2 linked regions of the Microbulbifer sp. GL-2 genome follow. The protein of the gene in region 1 interacts with the protein of each later gene in a pairwise test. Links are inferred from orthologs where the notes say so. Each region holds a gene or a part of one and is shown on either strand. Other genes may lie near its edges.

Region 1 (5,348 bases):
TAATTCGATATCCCTATCGTTTGTGGCGACCATATGTACACAGAGGGTTTGCGGGCCCATCAGACCAAGGCGCAGTAGTCTCTCTGTTGGGCGCTCACCATTTTCCGCAAGGGCGGCTTCCACTTCTTGATGGGTTTCGTGCAGGTGTATCTGTACAGGGATCTGTGCCTCTGCGGAGCATATGGCGATCCTTTCCATAGTCTGGTCCCCTACCGTGTAGGGAGCATGTGGGGCGAATACGACTTCAATACGCTCGTGTGCCCGGTAATCGTCGCGCAGGGCCAATCCCTTGTGTAACGCCTCTTCGCTGTGACGACTCCAGGGAGTTGGTGCATCTAATATAGGGAATGCGATATGGGCCCGGATACCGCTCTCCCGAGCGGCAATGGCAACAGCTTCAGGGAAGAAATACTGGTCGGAAAAGGTGGTTGTCCCCGATCTCAGCATCTCGGCAATTGCGTGACGACTGCCATCGGCAACAAATTCCGGGCCGACCCAGCGTTGTTCCGCTGGCCAGATATGCTGCTCCAGCCACTCCTTTAGAGGACGGTCATCGGCGTAGCCACGCAACAGGGTCATGGGGGCGTGATTGTGGGTATTAATCAAGCCTGGAATCAGTGCATGTTGATTGAGGTCCACCTCCTGACTCGCCTTAAAGCGTGCTTTGGCTTCAGCGGAGGGCATTAGTGCGGTGATTCGCCCTTGTTCGATGGCCAGAGAGCAATTTTCATACACTTTTTGCTCGGGAATCACTGGAATAATCCAACGTGCGTGAATCAGTGTGTCTACGGATTGGGGCATGGGCGCTCATTGGCGGCGGTTAAAGTGGTTTCAACTTTAGCGGTAGAGCACAGTTGCGGCAACCGGGGCCTGAGGTAGGGGTTACTAGCATTCCCTCCAGCCCCTCCAACGGCGTCAAACTATGCTAGAATCGCCCGCTTATCCGGGCTCAGTACACATGCCCGCGCTATAAAAGGAACGCCGTAAGCCATGGGCGAATTAGCCAAAGAAATCTCTCCGATTAATATCGAAGAAGAACTCAAGCAGTCTTATCTCGACTATGCCATGAGTGTGATAGTCGGGCGCGCACTGCCGGATGTACGCGATGGCCTCAAGCCGGTACACCGTCGTGTGCTCTACGCGATGAGCGAGCTTAAAAACGACTGGAACAAACCTTATAAAAAGTCAGCGCGTGTCGTTGGTGATGTAATCGGTAAATACCACCCGCATGGGGATTCCGCGGTATACGACACCATAGTGCGTATGGCCCAGCCCTTCTCTATGCGCTACACCCTGGTGGACGGCCAGGGTAACTTCGGTTCTATCGACGGGGACAGCCCGGCGGCCATGCGTTACACAGAGATTCGCATGGACAAGTTGGCCCACGAGCTGCTGTCTGACCTCGATAAAGAAACCGTTAATTTTGTCGATAACTACGATGGCTCCGAGCAGATGCCGGAGGTGTTGCCCTCACGCGTGCCGAATCTGCTGGTCAACGGCTCTTCTGGTATCGCAGTGGGGATGGCCACTAATATCCCTCCGCATAATTTAGGTGAGGTGATCAAGGCCTGCCTGGCCTTGATTGAAAACCCTGAGCTGTCCGTCGATGATCTGATGGAGCATATTCCCGGGCCGGATTTTCCCACCGGCGCAACCATCAATGGCCGCGCTGGCATCCTGATGGCATATCGCACTGGCCGCGGGCGTATCTACGTGCGTGCCAAAGCGGATGTTATTCGCGATGATAAGACTAACCGCGAGACCATCATTGTTACCGAGATCCCTTTCCAGCTGAACAAGGCGCGCCTGATTGAGCGTATTGCCGAGCTGGTAAAAGAGAAAAAGATCGAGGGTATCTCCGAGCTGCGCGACGAGTCCGATAAAGACGGTCTGCGGGTTGTGATCGAGCTGAAACGCGGCGAGCTGGGTGACGTGGTCCTCAACAACCTCTATTCCCAGACCCAGCTGGAGAGTGTGTTCGGCATCAATATGGTGGCGCTGGTCAATGGTCAGCCCAAGGTGCTGAACCTTAAAGAGCTGCTTGAGCACTTTGTGCGCCACCGCCAGGAAGTGGTTACCCGCCGTACCGTTTATCTGCTTCGCAAGGCGCGTGAGCGGGGCCATATCCTGGAAGGTTTGGCGATTGCGATTGCCAACATTGACCCGGTGATCGAGTTGATCAAATCCTCCTCCACTCCAGCGGATGCCCGAGAGGCACTTCTGGCCAAGGGGTGGCCTGTGGGGAATGTGGAGCAGTTCCTGGAGCGTGCCGGTGCTGATGCCTGCCGTCCGGATGATCTGCCGAAAGAGTTTGGTCTGCGTGAGGATGGTGCCTACTATCTGTCTCCCGCACAGGCCCAGGCAATCCTTGAATTGCGCCTGCACCGATTGACAGGCATGGAGCATGACAAGTTGCTGGCGGAATACCAGGAGCGATTGGAGCAGATTGCCGAATATCTGCATATCCTGGGTAGTTTCGAGCGCTTGATGGAGGTGATTCGCGAGGAACTGGAGCAGCTGTCAAAAGACTTTGGCGATGAACGCCGCAGCGATATTGTGGCTTCTCGTCAGGACCTGACTGTTGAAGACTTGATCACCCCGGAAGACAAGGTGGTGACCATCTCCCACGGTGGTTACGCCAAAAGTCAGCCTCTAACCGACTACCAGGCCCAGCGCCGCGGTGGTATGGGTAAGTCGGCGACCCAGGTGAAAGATGAGGACTTTGTCGAGCATCTCCTGATCGCGAATTCGCACGACACCATTTTGTGCTTCTCTAACAAGGGTAAGGTGTACTGGCTTAAGGTTTACGAAGTGCCTACTGCCGGCCGCGCCTCCCGCGGGCGCCCAATGGTCAATATGCTGCCCCTGGAAGAGGGCGAGCGCATCAGTAGTCTGATGCCGGTGTCTGAGTATGATGAGGACCACTTTATCTTCTTTGCTACGGCCAATGGCACTGTGAAGAAAACACCGCTGACTGCTTTTGCCCGCCCGCGTAGCGTCGGTTTGCGCGCGATTGAATTGGAAGAGAGCGATCGCCTGGTAGCAACTGCCGTTACTGATGGTGAGCGCGACGTAGTGCTGTTCACCAGTGCTGGTAAGGCCGCACGCTTCTCCGAAGCCAATGTTCGTTCCATGGGACGTGTGTCACGAGGTGTGCGCGGTATCCGTATGCAGGAGGGGCAGCAGGTTATTGCCATGGTAATTCCGGAAGAGGGAGGCTCCGTGATGATGGCCACTGAAAACGGTTACGGTAAACGTACCGCTATTAGTGAATTCCCCACAAAGGGACGCGGTACCCAGGGCGTGATTGCAATTGCAGAGAGCGAACGCAATGGTGCGCTGGTTGGGGCCTGTCAGGTGCATCCGGGTGAAGAGATGATGCTGATTTCTGACCAGGGCACGCTGGTGCGTACCCGTGTCGATGAGGTCTCTGTCCTTGGACGCAACACCCAGGGGGTGCGAGTGATTCGCCTCAAGAGCGGTGAAAAGCTTGTCAACCTCGGGCGTATCGAGGAGACCGAAGACGATGGTGAAGAAACTGGTGGGGAAGAGTGACCCACCTCTCGATACCAATAAGAAAGGCTGCGTTTATCGCGGCCTTTCTTGCCTTTGGCACCCTAAAAAATGCCTAAAAGCGTGATATCTGTCTCCCCCAAAGGCGGTTTTTGCGTCGGCATATCTAGTTGTATTTGAAACCATTTATTGTTTTCTGGAAGTTAGGTCATGAGGAAGTTTAATTTCTGTGCCGGCCCTGCCGCGTTGCCGGAGCCGGTACTGCAGCAGGCGCAACGGGAACTGCTCGATTGGAGTGGTCTCGGCTGCTCGGTAATGGAAGTCAGTCACCGTTCGCCGGAGTTTGTGCAGGTGGCAGAGCGGGCTGAACAGGATTTGCGCGACCTGCTCAATGTGCCTGGAAATTATAAGGTGCTTTTTCTGCAGGGTGGCGCTACAGGGCAATTCAGTGCGGTGCCCTGGAACCTTTTAGGTGCGGGATCGAAGAAAGCAGACTTTATTCACTCCGGACAGTGGGCGGCCAAGGCAATTCGGGAAGCCCGGCGCTATGGTGAAGTGAATGTGATCGCTTCCAGCGAAGATCGCAATTTCAGTTATGCGCCTTCAGCAGATAGCTGGCAGCAGAGCCGTGATGTGGCCTACCTGCACTATACCCCCAATGAAACTATTGGCGGGGTGGAGTTTGATTATGTGCCTGAGGTGGACTGTCCTTTAGTGGCCGATATGTCCTCCAATATTTTGTCGCAGCCGATTCCGGTGGAAAAATTTGGAGTGATCTACGCTGGTGCCCAGAAAAATATTGGCCCATCGGGAATCGCTGTGGCCCTGGTTCGGGACGATCTGCTTGATCGCGCACTGGAAAATATTCCGCGTAGCCTGAGCTGGAAGGTGGCGGCGAATGCCGGTTCTATGGATAACACGCCACCCACTTTTGCCTGGTACTTATCCGGTCTGGTTTTCCAGTGGCTTAAAGCCCAGGGTGGCGTTGAAGCGATGGCGATTCAGGCCGACCTTAAATCCAAGATGCTCTATGAGTTCCTGGATAACAGTGCTTTCTACTCCAGTCCGGTGGAGGTGGGTAGTCGTTCGCGCATGAATGTGCCCTTCGTGCTGGCTGACGCCGGTCTCGACAAGCTGTTCCTGGAAGAGTCTGAGGAGGCTGGGCTGTTGAGTTTGAAAGGGCACCGTTCCGTCGGCGGCATGCGTGCATCGCTGTATAACGCAGTTCCATTGGAGGCGGTGGAATCCTTGGTGGCATTTATGGCGGATTTTGAGGCTCGCCGGGGTTAGAAAGCCAAAAGAATATTGATGAATTCACAGGAAAGTAGAAAGCCGGATGACAGAGGAAACTGCAAGTAGCGACCAGCGTCTGCTGGAGCTGCGCAATCGTATAGACAGCATCGATGCTGAAATCGCACAGCTTATTAGTGAGCGGGCTCGTTGTGCGCTGGAAGTCGCTGTGGTGAAAAAGGCGACAGGTGAGGATGCGCTGTATTATCGGCCCGAGCGGGAGGCGCAGGTGTTGCGCAGGGCTATGGAGCGTAACCCGGGCCCCTTGACCGATGAGGAAATGGCGCGACTATTCCGCGAGATTATGTCCGCCTGCCTCGCGTTAGAGGAACCGGTTAAGGTGGCATACCTTGGCCCCGAGGGTACTTTTACCCAGCAGGCCGCACTGAAGCATTTTGGCAATTCCGCCCAGAGTCGCCCACTTGCAGCTATTGATGAGGTATTCCGTGAAGTTGAGGCCGGTGCGGTGAGCTATGGCGTAGTGCCGGTGGAGAATTCTACCGAGGGCGTGATCAATCACACCCTGGATAATTTTATGAATTCCA
Region 2 (4,141 bases), 3.3 Mb from region 1 along the record:
GCAGAAGATGCTGGTGTGCGCCATGCGCACGGCTATGGCGCAGTTGGTTTGCCGTCACCGTGAGAAACCGGTGTTCCTGGTGGACGACCTACCGGCGGAGTTGGATGAAAACAATCAACAGGTATTTGCGCACTGGGTCAGCCGTTGCGCAAGTCAGGTACTTGTCACAGGAATTGAAGAGGGCATCACGAGCCGCCCCTGGCGACGACTTGAGGCCCCCTGGAATTGTCCGAAAGTGTTCCACGTGGAACATGGGAATATCAGCGCCGAAGCATCGGCTGCACAATAAGTTGAATGGAGCGAATAAATGTCAGAGCAGCAAAGCTATGACTCGAGCAGTATCAAGGTATTAAAAGGCCTGGATGCGGTGCGCAAGCGCCCCGGAATGTATATCGGCGATACGGACGATGGTACGGGCCTGCACCATATGGTGTTCGAGGTGGTCGACAACTCTATCGATGAAGCGCTGGCCGGTCACTGTGATGAGATCCGTGTAACCATCCATCCAGATGAGTCGATATCGGTATCTGATAATGGTCGCGGTATTCCAACAGAGATTCACTCGGAAGAGGGTGTTTCCGCAGCGGAAGTGATTATGACCGTGCTCCATGCCGGCGGTAAGTTTGACGATAACACCTATAAGGTATCTGGTGGCCTGCACGGTGTAGGTGTCTCGGTGGTAAATGCTCTCTCCAGGGAACTAAAGCTGACTATCCGCCGTGGGGGTAAAATCCACGAGCAGATTTATCACCATGGTGTACCGCAGGCACCGTTGGAAATCGTGGGTGATAGCGATATCAGCGGGACTACGGTACATTTTAAGCCCTCCGCTGAAACCTTTAATAATATCGAGTTCCACTTCGATATCTTGGCTAAGCGCCTGCGCGAGTTGTCCTTTTTGAACTCCGGTGTACGTATCGTGCTGAAAGATGAGCGCACTGGTAAAGAGGAGATTTATGAATACGAAGGCGGCCTGAGTGCCTTCGTTGAGTTCCTCAATCAGAACAAAACACCAGTCAATAAGGTACTTCACTTTAGTAGTCAACGCGAAGATGGCACCGCGGTGGAAGTCGCACTGCAATGGAACGACAGCTTCCAGGAAAACATCTTCTGCTACACCAACAATATCCCCCAGCGCGATGGCGGTACTCATTTGGCGGGTTTCCGCGCCGCTCTGACACGCGGCCTGAATAGCTATATAGAACGTGAAGGATTGGGCAAGAAGGACAAGGTGAATACCACTGGCGACGATGCCCGTGAAGGCCTTACCGCGATTATTTCCGTGAAAGTCCCTGACCCCAAGTTCTCCTCCCAGACCAAGGACAAACTGGTTTCCTCCGAGGTGAAACCAGCTGTCGAGCAGGAGATGGGCCATCACTTCAACGACTACCTGATGGAAAACCCACAGGAAGCCAAGTCTGTTGTTACCAAGATGATCGATGCGGCTAAGGCCCGCGAGGCGGCGCGCAAAGCGCGTGAAATGACCCGTCGCAAGGGCGCCCTGGATATCGCTGGCCTGCCCGGCAAACTGGCGGATTGCCAGCAGAAAGACCCGGCACTGTCCGAAATCTACCTGGTGGAGGGTGATTCCGCCGGCGGTTCTGCCAAACAGGGCCGCGATCGGCGTACCCAGGCAATTCTGCCGCTGAAGGGCAAGATCCTGAATGTGGAAAAAGCGCGCTTCGATAAGATGCTCTCCAGTGCCGAAGTTGGCACCCTGATTACCGCACTGGGTTGTGGTATCGGCAAGAGCGAGTTCAATCCAGACAAGCTGCGCTATCACAGCATTATTATCATGACCGATGCGGACGTAGATGGAGCTCATATCCGCACACTGCTGCTTACCTTCTTCTTCCGTCAGATGCCGGAACTGATTGAGCGCGGTCATATTTACATTGCCCAGCCGCCGCTATACAAAATCTCCAAAGGTAAGCAGGAGCAATACCTGAAGGACGAGGCGGCCCTGACCCAGTTCCTCACCAATGCCGCCCTGGAAGGCGCCACACTGTTCGTAAATCCTGATGCGCCAGGTTTATCTGGAGCCTCCCTGGAAAGTCTGGTGGGGGAATACCGTGGTGTACTGGCCACTATCGACCGCCTTTCGCGGCTCTACCCCGAAGAAGTGCTGCGTAGCATGATTTACCTGCCGAAACTGTCCCAAGAAGATCTGCTGTCCAAGGAGAAGGTGACAGCCTGGTGTGCTCAATTGCAGGAGAAGCTCGCCGACGAAGAGAGCGGCGGTACCCGTCGCCATGAAGTGACCGTACAAGAGAACACCGAGCGTGGCCTGTTCCTACCGCACATTCACATAGTGGCCCATGGAGTTGGTAGCGACTATCTGATCAACCATGAATTCTTCGACTCCGCGGAGTACACCTCCATCTACACGCTGGGGGAAAAAATGGTGGGCCTTCTGGAAGAGGGCGCCTTTATCCAGCGGGGCGAAAAGCAATACGCTGTCGATAGCTTCCCGGAAGTAATGGACTGGCTGATGAATGAGAGTCGACGAGGCTATGGTATTCAGCGTTATAAAGGTCTGGGAGAGATGAATCCGGAGCAGCTATGGGATACCACTATGGACCCCGAGAGCCGCCGTATGCTGCAGGTAACGGTTGAGGATGCCATTGCTGCTGACCAGATCTTTACCACGCTGATGGGCGATCAGGTTGAACCTCGCCGTGACTTTATTGAAAGTAATGCTCTGGCGGTGGAGAACTTAGACGTTTAATTGGCGCAAGCCTATCTTCGACAACTGCACAGTAATTTACTACATAATTAAAGTTGGGAAATTACTGTGCGGCATTTTCCTCACCTGCAGAAGCGTTGTACAAAATTCGGCACATGTAACCGCCCACCAAACAGTGCCACACACCCCTGAAGTTACTGATCCCAGTACACACAATACTAGCTTCAAATTAATTAACGAAAAACGATAAAAAACTACAATTTAAAACTAGAAAAGCCACATAATTATTTTTTTTAAAACGTAAAATATCTATATATTCTGCTAATTAAACCGTCTTAATTTAAAACTAAAAAATACGGACCAAAAAAATGGGGAAACTAATTCATTATATTAGCGGTAGAGTGCGTCAGCTAATGTGGGTTATTGGTGTTTTTTTATTATTTTTTTATGGTTGCACCAGCACACAAAAGCTCGTGAATTCAAAATGGTACGAAATTAAAACTGATCATTTTCGAATCGTTACCAATGATAACCCTAAGCAAATAAAAAAACTCGCTGTAGACTTAGAGCGCTTTCGGGTTTTGCAAAGTGATTTCTTTAGTTCACCCGACCAACAGAAGCTGACTTTATATGCGTTGAATGATCGACTCAGCTTTGAGGGGGTCAGTGGTCGTGAATCTGCACAAAATACAATTGGACAGTTTCATAACACTTCCTATGGAAGTTATGTGTTGCTCAATCTTAATGGAAATCGTTTTCTACCAGATAATCCTGCCCGCCAGACACTATTCCATGAATATACACACTTTTTAACTTACAGTGAAAGCAAGCAGTTATATCCCTATTGGTTTAGTGAGGGCATTGCGGAGGTCTTTTCCACTGTCGATTTCGGTGAGAATAACAAGTACCACTTTGGGAAGATACCCATTGATCGTGCAATCAGTCTTTATCGGAGCAGAGAGATGCCGCTGGATAAGCTGCTTTCCGCAAAAAGGGGCTCACTAAATGTTAGAGATACCGAGGCCCTCTATGCCAGTGGTTGGATGCTAACCCATTGGATGCTCTTTGATACCGATAGAAGTAAAGCCTTGGAGGAATATTTAGAATCCTACAATGCTGGCGCGGACCCGATTACAAGCCTACCCAAGGCTCTAGGGATGACTTTTGAAGAACTCAATGAGCACTATAAAAAATTATCGAAAAGCCAGTTTAATTACTTCACTGATGAGTTTTCCGATCGTAGTGTAATTGAGAGTCCTTCCATTCAGTTGATGGCGAGCAGTGAAGCTGTCGCTGAATTGGCCCATTTTATGGCGATTTCAGAGAAGGGCTCAGAAGCATTAGAAAAATTTATTGCCTATGCAGAAAAGAAGCAGGTTTCCAGCCCATCACTAAAATCAGCTCTAGCGATAGCCCTCACGGGTGAGAGAAACTACACCGAAGCGGGGAAGATAT

The links. Proteins that work in one complex are often made in the same cells at the same time.
Region 2: the proteins of gyrA (region 1) and gyrB interact in binary tests that used the Escherichia coli proteins (3 or more experiments, as listed by UniProt). The link is inferred for Microbulbifer sp. GL-2 from one-to-one orthologs.

Annotation. Positions count from the first base shown.
Region 1 is NZ_AP019807.1:4,876,949-4,882,296, reverse strand. What follows is about bases 673-3,772. They hold gyrA (DNA gyrase subunit A), read left to right. Parts: upstream 673-990; coding sequence 991-3,555; downstream 3,556-3,772. Other genes in these bases: serC (3-phosphoserine/phosphohydroxythreonine transaminase), read left to right, coding at 3,724-3,772; GL2_RS21085 (TRZ/ATZ family hydrolase), read right to left, coding at 673-801. Outside these bases: more of GL2_RS21085, read right to left, coding at 1-672; more of serC, read left to right, coding at 3,773-4,803; pheA (prephenate dehydratase), read left to right, coding at 4,850-5,348. UniProt on the Escherichia coli protein: A type II topoisomerase that negatively supercoils closed circular double-stranded (ds) DNA in an ATP-dependent manner to maintain chromosomes in an underwound state.
Region 2 is NZ_AP019807.1:1,536,496-1,540,636, reverse strand. Bases 1-3,017 are described here. They hold gyrB (DNA topoisomerase (ATP-hydrolyzing) subunit B), read left to right. Parts: upstream 1-307; coding sequence 308-2,728; downstream 2,729-3,017. Other genes in these bases: recF (DNA replication/repair protein RecF), read left to right, coding at 1-289. Outside these bases: GL2_RS06710 (hypothetical protein), read left to right, coding at 3,160-4,141. UniProt on the Escherichia coli protein: DNA gyrase negatively supercoils closed circular double-stranded DNA in an ATP-dependent manner to maintain chromosomes in an underwound state.